Regions from separate parts of the Hydrogenophaga sp. RAC07 genome, predicted to be linked through region 1. Evidence: riboswitches for the same ligand, from Rfam matches in the RefSeq annotation. Region 1 holds a riboswitch; the other holds the start of a gene.
The links. A riboswitch is a leader RNA that binds a small molecule or an ion and turns the genes downstream of it on or off. The one in region 1 is predicted to bind glycine.
Positions count from the first base shown of each region.

Region 2: another riboswitch for glycine. It lies ahead of gcvT (glycine cleavage system aminomethyltransferase GcvT); the one in region 1 lies ahead of BSY239_RS09175 (D-amino acid dehydrogenase).

Region 1 covers NZ_CP016449.1:1,962,395-1,970,297, forward strand. The annotation lists gene BSY239_RS09160 (LysR family transcriptional regulator) at 1-618, opposite strand, end outside; gene BSY239_RS09165 (M20 aminoacylase family protein) at 770-1,945, shown strand; gene BSY239_RS09170 (tripartite tricarboxylate transporter substrate binding protein) at 1,966-2,958, shown strand; glycine riboswitch at 2,968-3,062, shown strand; gene BSY239_RS09175 (D-amino acid dehydrogenase) at 3,230-4,480, shown strand; gene BSY239_RS09180 (flavodoxin domain-containing protein) at 5,250-5,723, shown strand; gene BSY239_RS09185 (ABC transporter substrate-binding protein) at 5,858-7,045, shown strand; gene BSY239_RS09190 (branched-chain amino acid ABC transporter permease) at 7,160-7,903, shown strand, end outside.
Region 2 covers NZ_CP016449.1:1,239,122-1,247,024, forward strand. The annotation lists gene BSY239_RS05785 (B12-binding domain-containing radical SAM protein) at 1-1,546, opposite strand, end outside; gene gcvP (aminomethyl-transferring glycine dehydrogenase) at 1,635-4,532, opposite strand; gene gcvH (glycine cleavage system protein GcvH) at 4,555-4,926, opposite strand; gene gcvT (glycine cleavage system aminomethyltransferase GcvT) at 4,962-6,086, opposite strand; glycine riboswitch at 6,145-6,249, opposite strand; glycine riboswitch at 6,262-6,363, opposite strand; gene BSY239_RS05805 (hypothetical protein) at 6,395-6,907, opposite strand; gene BSY239_RS05810 (electron transfer flavoprotein-ubiquinone oxidoreductase) at 7,037-7,903, opposite strand, start outside.

The sequences.
Region 1 (7,903 bases):
CATGCGGGCAACCTCGTCACTCAAGGGCGTGGATGCCACCGGGTAGGCCATGACATCCTCGAGGCCCACCGGACCGCCTCGTTGCGCCAGGGGGTGGTTCGGCCTCACCAGAAATCCTGCGCTCAGTTCAAACGCCAGCGACACCTTCAGTTCGGCCGAAGGACGCATGTCGCGGATGTCGACGATCGCCGCGTCCAGTTGTTGTTCGCGTAGTGCATGGAGCAGCACGGCGGTGTTGCCGCGAGAGATCTGAAGCTGCAACCGGGGGTGGTGCTCGGCCATGTGCAGCATCAGCGGGGTGCTCAGCAGCGCGCCTGGCGCCGAGCTCAGGCCCACACGAAGCTGCCCGATGAGACCCGCGTGCAGCCCCTGGCCAGCCTGTTTGAGCGCCTCGGCGTCGCTCACCAGACGCCTTGCGCGTACCAGCACCTCGTCACCGAAAGGGGTCAGCGAAATGCGCCGCCCAAGGCGGTCGAACAAGGCGCCGCCCAACTCTTCCTCCAGCGCATGGATGCTGCGGGTGAGCGCAGGCTGGGTCAAGAACAGGGCCGCCGCTGCCTGCACAAACGTTCCGACCTCGGCCAGCACCACGAAATGCCTGAGCTGCACCAGCGTCATGTCAAGCCCTCAGTGAAAGTTATTGATCATTGATCTGCAATGCATTGGACTTTAAGCCCATCGCTTTCTAGCATCCAGCAAAGTTCATGAAACCTGGTCGCCAGCGGCTTTGAATGCCGCTTCCCACGACCCCTCAGCCGGAGCACCTGCCTTGGAACGTCTCAGCGATCTTGCAGTTCAGGAGTTCGTCGCACTGCGGCGCGACATCCACCGCCATCCCGAACTGGCCTTCGACGAGCACCGCACCAGTGCCCTGGTGGCGCAGAAGCTGCAGGCCTGGGGTTACGCGGTGATTACCGGCCTGGGCGGCACCGGGGTGGTGGGCCAGCTGCGCCGCGGCAGCTCCACGCGGGTCATCGGACTGCGCGCGGACATGGACGCGCTGCCCATCGTCGAGGACAGCGGCACCGACTGGTCCAGTTGCCACCACGGCGTGATGCACGCCTGCGGTCACGACGGCCACACCGCCATGCTGCTGGCCGCCGCGCAGCACCTGGCCACACAAGGCAGGTTCGACGGCACACTCAACCTGATCTTCCAGCCCGCCGAAGAAGGCGGTGGTGGCGCCCTGAAGATGATGGAGGACGGCCTGTTCGAGCGTTTCCCCTGCGACGCCATCTTTGCCATGCACAACATGCCCGGCTTCGCGCAGGGCCAGCTGGTGTTTCGCAGCGGAGCGACGATGGCCTCTTCCGACTACGCCACCGTCACGCTGCACGGCATGGGCGGCCATGGCGCCATGCCCCACAAGGCGACCGACGTGGTGGTCGCGGCGGCGTCCATCGTCATGGCGCTGCAGACCATCGTCTCGCGCCATGTGGACCCGATGCAGCCGGCCGTGGTCACCGTGGGCGCCGTGCACGCGGGCCAGGCCAACAACGTGATTCCCGCCTCGGCCCGGCTGGAGCTGAGCGTGCGTGCCCTGGACCCGCAGGTGCGTCGCAGCGTCGAGCAACGCATCCGCGACCTGGTTCGCCTGCAGGCCGAGAGCTTCGGTGTGCGCGCCGAGATCGACTGGCGCCCCGGCTACGCGGTGCTGGTCAACGACGCTCGGCAGACCGAGCTGGCCCTCGCGGTGGCACAGGCGCATTTTCCGCCCGAGCAGGTGGTGGCCCAGGGCCCCATGCTCACCGGCAGCGAAGACTTTGCCTTCATGTTGGAGCGTGTGCCGGGCAGCTATTTGTTCATCGGCAACGGCGCCGGCCAGGAGCCCGGCGCCTGCATGGTGCACAACCCCGCCTACGACTTCAACGACCACAACATCGCCACCGGCGCCGCGTACTGGATCGCGCTGGTCAACACGCTGCTTTCCCCCAACCCACCCTGAACAACCCACTGGAGACACCCATGAACAGCCCCTTCAAAACCCTGGTGGCCGCGGCGGCCATCGCCCTGGCCAGCGTATCCGGCGCAGCACAGGCGCAGAGCTACCCCACCCGGCCGGTGACGCTGATGGTGCCCTACCCGGCTGGTGGCCTGTCGGACGTGATCGCGCGCTCGGTCAACAACACCCTGGGCAAACAACTGGGCCAGCCGGTCGTCATTGAGAACCTGGGTGGAGCCAGCGGGTCGATTGCCGCGCAGAAAGTGCTCAACGGTGCCAGCGACGGCTACACCGTGTTCCAGGGTTCACCCAACGAACTCATCCTCGCGCCCTTGGCCATTGCGTCCATCAAGTTCAAGAGCGAGGACTTCCGTCTGGTGCAGATGATCGCCACCGCGCAGATCGCGTTTCTCGCCCGCAAGGACTTCCCCGCCAGCACCGTGGACGAGTTCCTGGACCAGGCCCGCAAGGCGGCGCAGCAGGGCCGGCCCCTGACCTACGCCAGCGTCGGCCCCGGCTCGTTCTACCACCTGCTCGGCGAGCACCTGTCCAAGGTCACCGGCATTCCCATGGTGCATGTGCCGTACAAGGGCGCAGCGCCGGCCGAGCAGGACCTGCTGGCCAGCCAGGTCGACTTTTTCCTGGCGCCCTACGGCAAGAAGTACGACGACATGCACAAGAGCGGCCGCGTCAAGGTGCTGGCCATGCTCAACAGCGAGCGGCTCGAGAACGTGAAGAGCTACCCCGCCATCACCGAGAGCACCCAGCTCAAGAACTTCACCTTCAACATCTGGACCGGCTACTTCGTGAAGAAGGACACCCCGGAGCCGGTGGTGACCACGCTGCACAAGGCCATCACCGAAACGCTGGCCGATCCCGGCGTGCACCAGGCGCTGGAAGCGAACAGCCAGCTGCTGGCCAAGCCGCTGTCACTCAAGGCGGTGGACCAGGCCTACGCCGACGGCATCCAGCAGTTCCGCGCCATCGCGAAGTCGATCCAGCTGCAGGCACAATAAGCGCCTCAAACACGTCGACCGGGAGAGACTGGCCTGAAAAGCAGGCTGGCGCCGAAGGAGCAACCGCCCCGGAAACTCTCAGGCAAAAGGACCGGTCGACACGCAACACACTCTGAAGAGTGGCCGGGATTCGTCCCCCGGCCCACCGCAGGAGCAAGCCAGCCCCAGGGGCCGGTGAATCTCTCAGGTCACAAACAGAGGGGGTCATGGTCCGCACACGGTGTGCGGACTGTGTCCTCCATTGTTTGACGACTCTGCAAGCGAGATTCCCATGGCACACCTCATCGTCATCGGCGGCGGCATCACCGGCGTCACCAGCGCCTACGCCCTGGCCCGTCAGGGCCACCAGGTCACCCTGATTGAAAAACACCGCTACGCGGGCATGGAAACCAGCCATGCCAACGGCGGCCAGCTCTCGGCCTCCAACGCCGAGGTCTGGACCCATCCTTCCACCCTGCTCAAGGGCCTGAAGTGGATGTTCAAGGCCGACGCACCGCTGCTCGTCAACCCCACCCCGAGCTGGCACAAGCTCAGCTGGTTCGCCGAGTTCGTCGCGTCCATCCCCAAGTACCGCAGCAACACCGTGGCCACCACGCGCCTGGCCATCGCGGCACGCGAGCACCTGTTCGGCTGGGCACGGGCCGAGGGCATCGACTTCGACCTGAAGCGCCAAGGCATCCTGCACATCTACCGCGACCGCGCCGGCTTCGAGCACGCGGGCGAAGTCTCCAGGCTGCTGGCCGAAGGCGGCCTGCCGCGCCGCGCCGTCACGCCCGACGAGATGCGCGCCATCGAGCCCACCCTGCAAGGCGACTACTTCGGCGGCTACTACACCGAGAGCGACAGCACCGGCGACATCCACAAGTTCACCCACGGCCTGAGCAAGGCCTGTGCACGGATGGGCGTGCATCTCATGACCGGCCAGACGGTGGCCCGCGTGCGCAGCACCGGCACCAACGCGAAGGTGACGCTGTCCGACGGGCAGGTGGTGAATGCCGACGCCGTGGTGATCAGTGCCGGCGTGCACAGCCGCGCGCTCGGCGCCCAGCTCGGCGACCGGCTCAACGTGTATCCGGTCAAGGGCTACTCCATCACCGTGATGCTGAACGACGAACAGAGTCAGGCCGCCGCGCCGCAGGTGAGCTTGCTGGACGACGAGACCAAGCTGGTGACCAGCCGCCTCGGTGTGGACCGATTCCGTGTGGCCGGCACGGCCGAGTTCAACGGCATCAACCTCGACATCCGCGCCGACCGCATCCGGCCGCTGGTGAACTGGGTGAACCAGTGTTTCCCGGGTGTGAGCACCCGCAGGGTGGAACCCTGGGCCGGCCTGCGGCCCATGATGCCCGACATGATGCCGCGCGTGGGCGCGGGCAGACAGGCCAACGTGTTCTACAACACCGGCCATGGCCACCTGGGCTGGACACTCTCGGCCATCACGGCGCACCAGCTCGGCGAGCATGTGGCGCAGTGGGAACGCATGCGCTCAGGCTTGGCGGTGCCTGTGGCGGCCTTGGGGTGACCGAGCTGCCCGGTTCATGGAGCGCTGTGGCGCCTGGCCCCGCTGCACCCGGCACCCGACGCCAACGCGCCCGATGTCACACAACACGAATCGGTTCCGGTTGGAAACAGGTTGGGTGCAAGAAGCGGGCGGCAGCGAGACGGACGAGGACGGCTGGCGCTGGATGTCCTGCAGGAAACGCAGCAGGGCCGGATCGCGCTGGCATTGCGGCACCGCGCGTTCGGTCAGGGCCAGTCGTGAACGAGGACCGTACGTACCCGAGAACGCCCTGTCGCGGGTTGCGGTCCTGGATGCGCTCCAGGTCTTCGTGGCAGCGGGCCGCGATCTGCCGGGCCACGAATTCGGTATGACCGCTGAGGGAGTAATAAACCACGAGGATGCGGCTCACGACGGTGCTCCTTTCCAACGGCGGATTCACTTGACCAGCAGTCTGTGCGGTGCGGCAAACAACCCGCTTGAGCGCGCTCAATGCCGACGCACCTGGTTGCGCGGACGTTTGTCCCGGCATGGAATGACCTCTGCGGTGTGGGTTCTCGCGGGTACCGGATGGTTGGCACTGGATGTGAACTTTCAGCAGGCTGTTCATCCGACCCGGATTTGGGAAGCTGTGGTGACGAGGCCACCAGCAACTTGACTCTGGAAAACGCATGTACAACCCACTGAAACGTCCCAACCAACCCGCACGGGTAGCGCCGGGCCAGCCACCCAAAGCGAAGGGTTTTCCCGGATGGCCGGCGGAAAAACATGAAGTATATTGCCTGTACCCCCTATGAGCACCCCTTCAAAACTCCTCATCCTGGTCGGCACCATGACCAACACGGCCGAGTACGTGGCACAGGCCATCGAGATGGATTGCGTGGATCTCGTCCCGTCCATCGAGGTCCGCATGATGGATGGGCTGGACATCTCGGTGTTTGACGAAGATGCACTTTACGTCATCTGTTCCTCCACCTACGGCGCGGGCGACGTGCCCGACAACGCCCGCCATCTCTACGAATCCCTGGCCAGCCAACCCAAATTCCTGGGCAGCGTGCGTTATGGCGTGATCGCGCTGGGCGACAGCGTCTACCCCCAGACCTTCTGCAACGGCGGCCTGCGCTTCGATGAACGCCTGGCCGACCTGGGCGCGGTGCGCATCGGCGAGGTGTTCCGCCACGACGCTTCCGCCGGCACCGAACCCGAGGTGGTGTGCACGGCCTGGGCGCGCGATTGGCTGGCACTGGCACTGCCCGCAACCGCCTGACCCGGCGTTCGCCGATTCATATATAAATAGTTCAAGCCTCAAGTACGGGTTATTCTGTATCGCCAATCGATACCCCGCCGTCTACATTCCCCCTGCACCTCATCGCTTTCCGCCAACCCACCTGGAGATCCCCAATGACCACTCGCCGACTTGTCCTGACCCGAAGCGCTGCCGTGATCGGCGCCGCGTCCACCGGCCTGTTGTTGCCCGAATTCGCGCGCGCACAGTCGGACAAGGTCCGCGTGGGTTTCATGCTGCCCTACACCGGCACCTTCGCCCAGCTGGGCGTGGCGATTGAAAACGGCTTCCGCATGGCACTCAACGAACAGGGCGGCAAGCTCGGCGGCCGAGAGGTCGAGTTCTTCAAGGTCGACGACGAGTCGAACCCGGCCAAGGGCATCGAGAACGCCACCCGCCTGGTGCAGCGCGACAAGGTCGACGTGCTCGTGGGCACGGTCCACTCCGGCGTGCAGATGGGCATCCACAAGGTGGCACGCGACAGCGGCGTGCTCAGCCTGATCCCCAACGCCGGCGTGCACGTGGCCACCCGTGCGCAGTGCTCGCCCAACGTCTTCCGCACCTCGTTCACCAACTCCCAACCCACGCTGGCGCTGGGCAAGGCCATGATGGAGCGCGGCCACAAGAAGGCCGTGTGGATCACCTGGAACTACGCGGCCGGCGAAGAGGCCTTTGAAGGCTTCGAGAAGAGCTACACCGAAGCCGGCGGCACCATCATCAAGAAGCTGGGCCTGCCCTTCCCCAACGTGGAATTCCAGGCCCTGCTGACCGAGATTGCCTCGCTCAACCCCGATGCCGTGGCCTGCTTCTTTGCCGGTGGCGGCGCGGCCAAGTTCCTGCGCGACTTCGCAGCCGCTGGCCTGAACAAGAACATCCAGCTCTACGGCTCGGGCTTCCTGACCGAGGGCGTGCTCGATGCCGCCGGTGATGCCGCCAACGGCGTGCTGACCACCATGCACTACAGCGACTCGCTGGACACGCCGCGCAACAAGAAATTCCGCCTCGAGTACGCCAAGACCTTCCGCATGCAGCCTGACGTGTATGCGGTGCAGGGCTACGACACGGGTCTGCTGCTCATCAAGGGCGCCAACGCGGTCAAGGGCGACCTGAACAACAAGCAGGCGTTGTACGCGGCCATGAACAGCGCCGAGATCGACAGCCCGCGCGGCAAGTGGAAGATGAGCGCGGCCCACAACCCGATCCAGGACATGTACCTGCGCAAGGTCGAGAACAAGGAAAACAAGGTGATCGGCATTGCGCAGAAAGCCGTGGCCGATCCGGCCACCGGCTGCCGCATGGCATAAGGTTCACAAAACGATCGCACCCCGACCGGGCCCGTCGATCCGCAGGCCGGCGTCTTACGGGCGCTGGCCTGTTTTTTGCACGCTACCCGGCTCCGTCCACCCATCTGCCCGCCCATGGATTTCGCCAACTTCCTCATCCAGTTGCTCAACAGCCTGCAATACGGCCTGTTGCTGTTCATGCTGGCCGCCGGCCTCACGCTGATCTTCGGGATCATGGGTGTGGTCAACCTGGCGCACGGCAGCTTCTACATGCTGGGCGCCTACCTCGCCTGGTTCCTGGTCGGGCAACTGGACAGCCTGGTGCTGGCCATCGTGCTTGGGACGGTGATCGCCGTGGCGCTGGGCTGGTTGCTGGAGTGGTCGCTGTTCCGGCACTTCTACCACCGCGACCACCTCGACCAGGTGCTGCTCACCTTCGGCCTGATCTACATCTTTGAAGAAGTGCGCTCCATCCTCTGGGGCGACGATGTGCACGCGGTGCAGGTGCCCGAGGTGCTGAACTGGTCGATCCCGCTGACCGAGAACCTCTCGTACCCGGTGTACCGCCTCGTGATGTCGGGCGTGTGCATTGCGCTCGCCCTCGGCCTGTACCTGCTGATCTCCAGGACCCGCCTGGGCATGAAGATCCGCGCCGGAGCTTTCAACCGCGAGATGACCGAGTCGCTCGGCATCAACATCCGCCTCATCCATGGCGTGGTGTTCGCGCTGGGTGTGGCGCTGGCCGCCATCGCCGGCATGATCGCCTCGCCCATTGCCAGCGTCTACCCCGGCATGGGCAGCTCGGTGCTGATCATGTGTTTTGTGGTGGTGGTCATTGGCGGCATCGGCTCGGTGCGCGGTGCCCTGGTGGCTGCACTG
Region 2 (7,903 bases), 720 kb from region 1:
AGAACCCTTTGGTGACGCGCGCCACCTGTTCGACCGTCACGCCCTTTTTCATGAGCGTGAGCAGCCGGTCGGAGGCCACTTCGAGCCCGCCGCTCATGGCGATGCAGCCGCTGTCGGCGAGCAACTGGCAGAGCTCGGGCGTGAAGGTTTTTTCAAACCGGATGTTGCCCCACCAGGAGATGGGCAACTGGCGGCGGATGAGTTCGTCGGCCAGCGCTTTCAAGGCCTTGGGCGGTGCTGCTTCGTCCACGAAGTGGAAGCCGGTCTGGCCGGTCTCGTTCACGATGGCTTCGATGCGGTCGGCGAGTGTGGCAGCTGATGCGGTTTCGTAGCGGCTGATGTAGTCCAGGCTCACGTCGCAGAAGCTGCACTTCTTCCAGTAGCAGCCGTGCGCCACGGTGAGCTTGTTCCAGCGCCCGTCGCTCCAGAGCCGGTGCATGGGGTTGAGCATGTCGAGCAGGCTCAGGTAGCGCTCCAGCGGCAGGCCGTCCCAGGTGGGGGTGCCGACCTCTTCAAACGGCACTTCGGGCTCGACGAAGTTGATGTAGCGAACCACGGCTTCCGCATCCACTCCCTCTCCCTCTGGGAGAGGGCCGGGGTGAGGGCTCTCCCGAACGAAGGTCCTCACCAGGCGCTGCTTCGACCGCTTGCGCTGCAGGTACTCCATGAGCGCCAGCAAGGGCCGCTCGCCCGAATCCAGCGTCACGAAATCCACAAAGTCGAACACCCGCGGCTCGGCCAGTTCGCGCAGCTCGGTGTTGACGAAGCCGCCGCCCAGCGCAATCGTGATGTGCGGGTTCTGCGCCTTGATGGTCTGTGCGATGCGCAGCGCGGCGTACAGCGCGCCGGGGAAGGGCACGGAGAGCAGCACGAGGTCGGGCTTGTGCTGCGACAAGGTGGCCAGCGTGAGCGTGTGCAGGATCTCGTCGACCAGCGTGAACGGCGCGGCAAGTGCGGCGGCCATGGGCTCGAAGGTGGGCTGGCTGCTGGCCAATGACTCGGCATAGCGCACGAAGGCAAAACGTTCGTCGACCGCGTCGCGCAGCACGTCGGCGAGGTCGTTGAGGTAGAGCGTGGCGATGTGGCGCGCCTTGTCCTGCACGCCCAGCGCGCCAAAGGCCCAGGCCAGCGGGTCGCCGCCTTCTTCGCTGAGCGCGGCGTCCACGTAGACCTCCAGCGCGGCAAAGCGCGGGCCTTCGGGGAGCAGCTCGCGCGCGGCGATGCGGTGCGCCAGGGTCGAGTCTCGGCCTTGCAGAAAGGCGATCACGAGGCCGATGGTGGCGCGGTAGCGGGCAAACTGGTCGAGGAAGGCGTGCACGCTGGCTGTACGCTGGGCTTCAGGTTGCGCCAGTGCGTGGCTGCGCACGGACTCCAGCCCGGCCGGTGAAAACAGCTTGAGCACCAGCGCCAGCGCCAGATCGGCCTGCACCGCGTCGACCCCGCGCGAGCGCAGGAAGCCGGTGATGTAGGCGGTGGAGGGGTAGGGCGTGTTGAGCTGCGTCATCGGGGGGATGAGGCTCAGCACGCGCAGGGCTGGGGTGGTCATGGTGTCGCTTCGGGGGGTTCCCGATTGTGAGGCTTGGGACCGCTCCAGCCGACCTCACCCACCCGATGGGCGGGCGAGGACCCGGAAATCAGACCGGGTATTCAGACAGGGGCACGCAACTGCAGAACAGGTTGCGATCCCCATACACGTTGTCCACACGCCCCACCGGCGGCCAGTACTTGGCGTGCGCCCGGGTCGAGGTGCTCGCCGCACCCACGTCGCGCGCATAGGGGTGTGACCAGTCGGCCGTCATGAGGCTCGCCGCCGTGTGCGGCGCGTTCTTCAGCGGGTTGTCGTCCTGCGGCCAGGCGCCGGCTTCCACGAGGCGGATCTCTTCGCGGATCGCGATCATCGCGTCGATGAAGCGGTCCAGCTCCTCCAGCGTCTCGCTCTCCGTGGGTTCCACCATCAGCGTGTTGGCCACCGGGAAGGACAGCGTGGGCGCGTGGAAACCGTAGTCCATCAGGCGCTTGGCCACGTCCTCGGCCATCACGCCACTGGTGTCCTTGAAGTGGCGCAGGTCCAGGATGCATTCATGCGCCACATGCCCGTTGGCGCTGGCGTAGAGCGTGGGGTAGTGGGGTGCGAGGCGCTTGCTGATGTAGTTGGCCGCGAGGATGGCCGCTTCGGTCGCGTGCTTCAGGCCGTCGGCGCCCATCATGCGGATGTACATCCAGCTGATCGGCAGCACGGCCGCGTTGCCCAGCGGAGCCGCCGAGATGGCGCCCACGCCGTTCACCGGCAGGCCGCCCGTGGCATGCCCGGGCAGGAAGGGCACGAGGTCTTCGACCACGCACACCGGGCCCACGCCCGGGCCGCCACCGCCGTGGGGAATGCAGAAGGTCTTGTGCAGGTTGAGGTGGCTCACGTCGCCGCCGAACTCGCCGGGCGCGGCCACGCCGACCAGCGCGTTCATGTTGGCGCCGTCCACGTACACGCGCCCGCCGTGCCGGTGCACCAGCGCGCAGAGTTCCTTGACCGTGGTCTCGAACACGCCGTGCGTGCTGGGGTAGGTGATCATCACCGCCGCCAGGTTGGCGCTGTGCTGTTCGCACTTGGCCTGCAGGTCGGCCATGTCCACGTTGCCGTTCTCGTCGCACTTGGTGACCACGACCTGCATGCCCACCATCTGCGCGCTGGCCGGGTTGGTGCCGTGCGCGCTGCTGGGGATCAGGCAGATGTTGCGGTGGTGTTCGCCGCGCGAGGCGTGGTACGCCTGAATCACCAGCAGGCCGGCGTATTCGCCCTGCGAGCCGGCGTTGGGCTGCAGGCTGATGCCGGCGTAGCCCGTGGCCTGGCAGAGCCAGGCGCGCAGCTGTTCGTCGAGTTTCTTGTAGCCGAGCGACTGGCTGGCGGGCGCGAACGGGTGCACGTTGGCAAAGCCCGGCCAGGTGATGGGAATCATCTCGCTGGTGGCGTTGAGCTTCATGGTGCAAGAGCCCAGCGGGATCATGCTGCGGTCCAGCGCCAGGTCCTTGTCGGAGAGCGCGCGGATGTAGCGCAGCATGCCGGTCTCGGAATGGTGGCTGTGGAACACCGGGTGCGTGAGGTAGGCGCTGGTGCGGCGCAGCTCGGTGGGAATGCGCGGCTCGATGCCTTTTTCGAATTCGGCAAAACCGGGCAGGCTCTGGCCGTGCAGCGCGAACACGCCCCACAGTTTTTCGATGTCTTCGCGCGTGGTGGTCTCGTCCAGCGTGATGCCCACGTACTCGCCCCAGCTCAGGCGAAGGTTCATGCCGGCGTCCACCGCGCGCTGCAGCAGCGTGGCGGCGCGGTCACCGGCCTTGAAGGTGAGCGTGTCGAAGGCGCTCTCGCTGGTGGGCGTCCAGCCCAGTTGCTCCAGGCCCTGTGCCAGCACCGCCGTGTAGGCGGCCACGCGCTGCGCAATGCGCTTGAGTCCCGCGGGTCCGTGGTACACGGCGTACATGCTGGCCACCACCGCCGGCAGCACCTGCGCCGTGCAGATGTTGGACGTGGCCTTTTCGCGGCGGATGTGCTGCTCGCGCGTTTGCAGCGCAAGGCGGTAGGTGGGGTTGCCGTGGGCGTCCACGCTCACACCGACCAGACGGCCGGGCAGCGAGCGCTTGAACTCGTCGCGGCAGGCCATGAAGGCAGCGTGGGGTCCGCCCGCGCCCATGGGCATGCCGAAGCGCTGGGTGGTGCCCACCACGATGTCGGCGCCCCATTCGCCCGGCGGCGTGATGAGGGTGAGCGCCAGCAAATCGGCGGCGGCGATGAAGGCTGCGCCTTTGCCTTGCACCGTCTTCACATCGGCGGCCAGGTCTTCAATGCGGCCGCTGGTGCTCGGGTACTGCGCGAGCACGGCAAAGTAGCCGTCGTCGGCCAGCGCTGCGTTCCACTCGGCGGCCGAGTTGGCCACCAGCACCTGGATGCCCAGCGGCGCGGCACGCGTCTGCACCACCTCGATGGTTTGCGGGTGGCAGTCGCCCGCCACCACGATGGTGTTGCCCTTGCTTTTCACGGAGCGTTTGGCCAGCGTCATCGCCTCGGCGGCGGCGGTCGCTTCGTCGAGCATGGAGGCGTTGGCAATCGCCATGCCGGTGAGGTCGCACACCATGGTCTGGAAGTTGATCAGCGCTTCCATGCGCCCCTGCGAGATCTCGGCCTGGTAGGGCGTGTAGGCGGTGTACCAGGCGGGGTTCTCCAGCACGTTGCGCAGGATCACGCCCGGTGTGTGGGTGCCGTGGTAACCCTGCCCGATGAAGCTCTTGAGCAGCTGGTTCTGCTCGGCAATCGCCTTCAGCTCGACCAGTGCGGCGGCTTCGGTGATGGCCGGTGGCAGCTGCATGCCCTGGCTGCGCGCGATGCTGCGCGGCACGATGCCGTCGATCAGCGCGCGGCGCGAGGCCTCGCCGATGACCGAGAGCATCAGCGCTTCGTCGGCTTCGCCGATGCCGATGTGGCGGGCCACGAACTCGGACGGGTTCTCGAGTTCATCCAGGGGTTTGACAGACGGCATCAGCATGGAAAGGCTCCGGCGGAATGGTTCAGGCGTTGGATGAGAAGGCGGCGTAGGCGGTCTCGTCGAGCAGGGCGTCGACCTGTGCCGGGTCGGACAGCTTGACCTTGAAGAACCAGCCGCTCTTGAGCGGGTCGCTGTTGGCCAGCGAGGGGTCGGCGCGCAGGGCTTCGTTGACCTCGGTCACTTCACCGCTCACGGGCATGTACACGTCGGCCGCGGCCTTGACGGACTCGACAACGCCGGCCACGTCCTTCTGCGCAAAGCTCTTGCCCACCTCGGGCAGGTCGACAAACACCACGTCGCCCAGCGCGTCCTGCGCATGCACGGTGATGCCGACGGTGGCGATGTCGCCGTCAACGCTGATCCATTCGTGGTCTTCGGTGTACTTGGTGGTCATGGGAAAGCTCCTGAAAAAAGAAGAGGGACAGGGATTCAACCGCGGAAGTAGCGGTTGGGCACAAAGGGCATGGCGCTGACTTCCATGGGCACCGGCTTGCCGCGCACCATGGCGTGCAGGCGCGTGCCCAAGGCCGCGTGTGCGGGGCTCACATAGCCCATGGCCACGGGCTTGTCGGCGCTGGGGCCGAGCAGGCCGCTGGTGACTTCGCCGATGGTCTCGCCGCCGGGGGTTTGCAGCGCGGTGTGGTCACGCACGGGAACACGTTCGAGCGCGATCAAACCGACACGCTTGCGTTGCAACGGCTCGGTGCCATCGAGCTGCGCGAGCACACGCGCCGCACCCGGAAAGCCGCCCGCTCGCGCGCCACCGGTGCGACGCACTTTCTGCATCGCCCAGTTGAGCGCGGCTTCCACCGGCGTGGTGGTGGTGTCGATGTCGTTGCCGTAGAGGCACAGGCCGGCTTCCAGGCGCAGCGAGTTGCGGGCGCCCAGACCCACCGGTTTCACCTCGGGCTCGGCCAGCAGGGCGCGGGCGAAGGCCTCGGCGCTCGCAGCCGGCACCGAGATCTCGAAGCCGTCTTCGCCGGTGTAGCCGCTGCGGGTGATGAAGAGGTCGGCGCCTTGCCAGTTGAAGGCGCCGCCGGTCATGAAGACCAGCTTGTCCACGCCGGGCACGAGCCGCTGAAGCGCCGTCACAGCTTGTGGGCCTTGCAGGGCAAGCAGGCCGCGATCGAACTGGGGCTCGACGGTGCAGCGGCTGCCGATGCGCTCGATGATGTGGGCCAGGTCGCCGTGTTTGCAGGCACCGTTGACGATCACGAAGAGGTCGGTGCCCCGGTTCACGAACATCAGGTCGTCGATGATGCCGCCGACGTCGTTGAGCAGCAGGCCGTAGCGCTGCTTGCCCACGGCCAGATCGATCACGTCCACCGGCATCAGCGACTCGAAGGCCGCGGCAGCATCCGCGCCCACCAGCCTCAGCTGGCCCATGTGCGAGACATCGAACAGGCCGGCGGCTGCGCGGGTGTGGTGGTGTTCAGCCATCAGGCCGGCGGGGTACTGCACCGGCATGCTGTAGCCGGCAAACGGCACCATGCGGGCGCCGAGTTCGGTGTGCAGGGCGTGCAACGGGGTCTTGAGGAGATCGGTGTCGGACACGGAGGGCTCGCAGGCAAAAGGGGCAGGCCCCAAGGGGGCGGAACACGGTTCATCCGTGCGCTGCCCCACTGTCCGCTTTACCTGAGAGATTCACGCGGGCGATGCCGCGTTTGCTCCTTCGGTGGATCGCCTCGATGAGCGATCTCTCTCCAGGGGGGTACACCGGCCTCGCGACCCGTGTTTGCCAGTCCTTTTGCCTGAGCGTTCAGGGCCACATGGGTGACCTCCTGCGCCTTCGGCGGCCACCTCGGGGGCGGCGCTCTCCTGACCCGGCCGAGTGTAGCCGACGGCATCCTGAAAAGGGTTGCTCAGGTGCTTTCCAGGGTGGATTCGGGCAGCAGCTTGGCCAGGCGTTCGCTGATCGCGTCGGCCCGTGCCGCGCCCGCCATGCCCTCGATGGCCATGAGCATGTCGCGGCTCACCGCCAGCATGGCAGCCGCGTCACGCGCTTCGCGCAACGCGTCCCGGAACTGCGCAGCCATCTCCTTGTGGCGTGGAGCGAACATGCGCTCGCTGATGTCGAACAAAAACATGCGTGCGCTGGCCAGTGAACGCGGTCCCGAAAAGGCGTCAACCGAGGCTTTGGTGCCCGCCGGTTCCTGCGGTGATGGCGTTGCAGGCGCAGGTGGGGCCTCGTCAACGATGTAGCCCTGGGCCAGCAACTCGCGCACGATCCCGGCGCCCAGGCCTCCAAAGAGCGCCTGCAGCGAGGCCGTGGCCTTGCGACCGTCCGCCACCAGCAGCACGGCGCGCTCGCGCTGGCCCAGCGTGCGTTGGCCGGGTTGCAGCTCGGCGCGGCCTTTGTCGGTCTTGTTCAGCATGGTGTGGCAGCGTGTGATGGCAGAAGCCCGCACTGTGGTCAGGCCATGTGACGACGCGGTGAAACACAGACGTGAAAAAGCCGCCCGGAGGCGGCTTGTCGAAGGAATCCCGGAAGGCCGTGACTTCGCTCACATGCCCGCGTAGTTCGGTCCACCGCCCCCCTCGGGCGTGACCCACACGATGTTCTGCGTCGGATCCTTGATGTCGCAGGTCTTGCAGTGCACGCAGTTCTGCGCGTTGATCTGCAGGCGGTCGGTGTTGTCGTCGTTCTTCACGTACTCGTAGACGCCTGCCGGGCAGTAGCGGCTCTCGGGGCCGGCGTACTTGGCCAGGTTGATCTGCACCGGCACGCTGTTGTTCTTGAGCGTGAGGTGGGCCGGCTGGTTCTCTTCGTGGTTGGTGTTGGACACGAACACGCTGGAGAGCTTGTCGAAGGTGATCTTGCCGTCGGGCTTGGGGTACGTGATCTTCGGCATCTCGTCGGCCGGGCGCAGCTTCAGGTGGTCGGGTGTGGTGTTGTGCAGCGTCCAGGGCGGCGTCTTCACGCCCACCTTGGGCAGGAACCAGTGCTCCACACCGGTCATGAGCTTGCCCAGCAACGGGCTCTTCTTGAACCAGTTCTTGAAGTTGCGGTAGGTCCAGAGCTCCTCATGCAGCCAGCTTTTCTCGAAGCGCTCGGTGAATCCGGAAAGCTCGTCGCTCTGGCGGCCGGCGGTCACCGCTTCAAACGCGGCTTCGGCGCAGAGCATGCCGCTCTTGATGGCCGCGTGGCTGCCCTTGATGCGCGCGGCGTTCAGAAAGCCGGCGTTGCAGCCCACCATGGCGCCACCCGGAAACACCAGCTTGGGCAGGGCCTGTGGCGTGCCGTTGTTCAGCGCGCGCGCGCCGTAGCCCAGGCGCTTGCCGCCTTCGATGTGCGCGAGGATGCTGGGGTGCGTTTTCCAGCGCTGCATTTCTTCGAACGGCGACATCCAGGGGTTCTGGTAGTCCAGGCC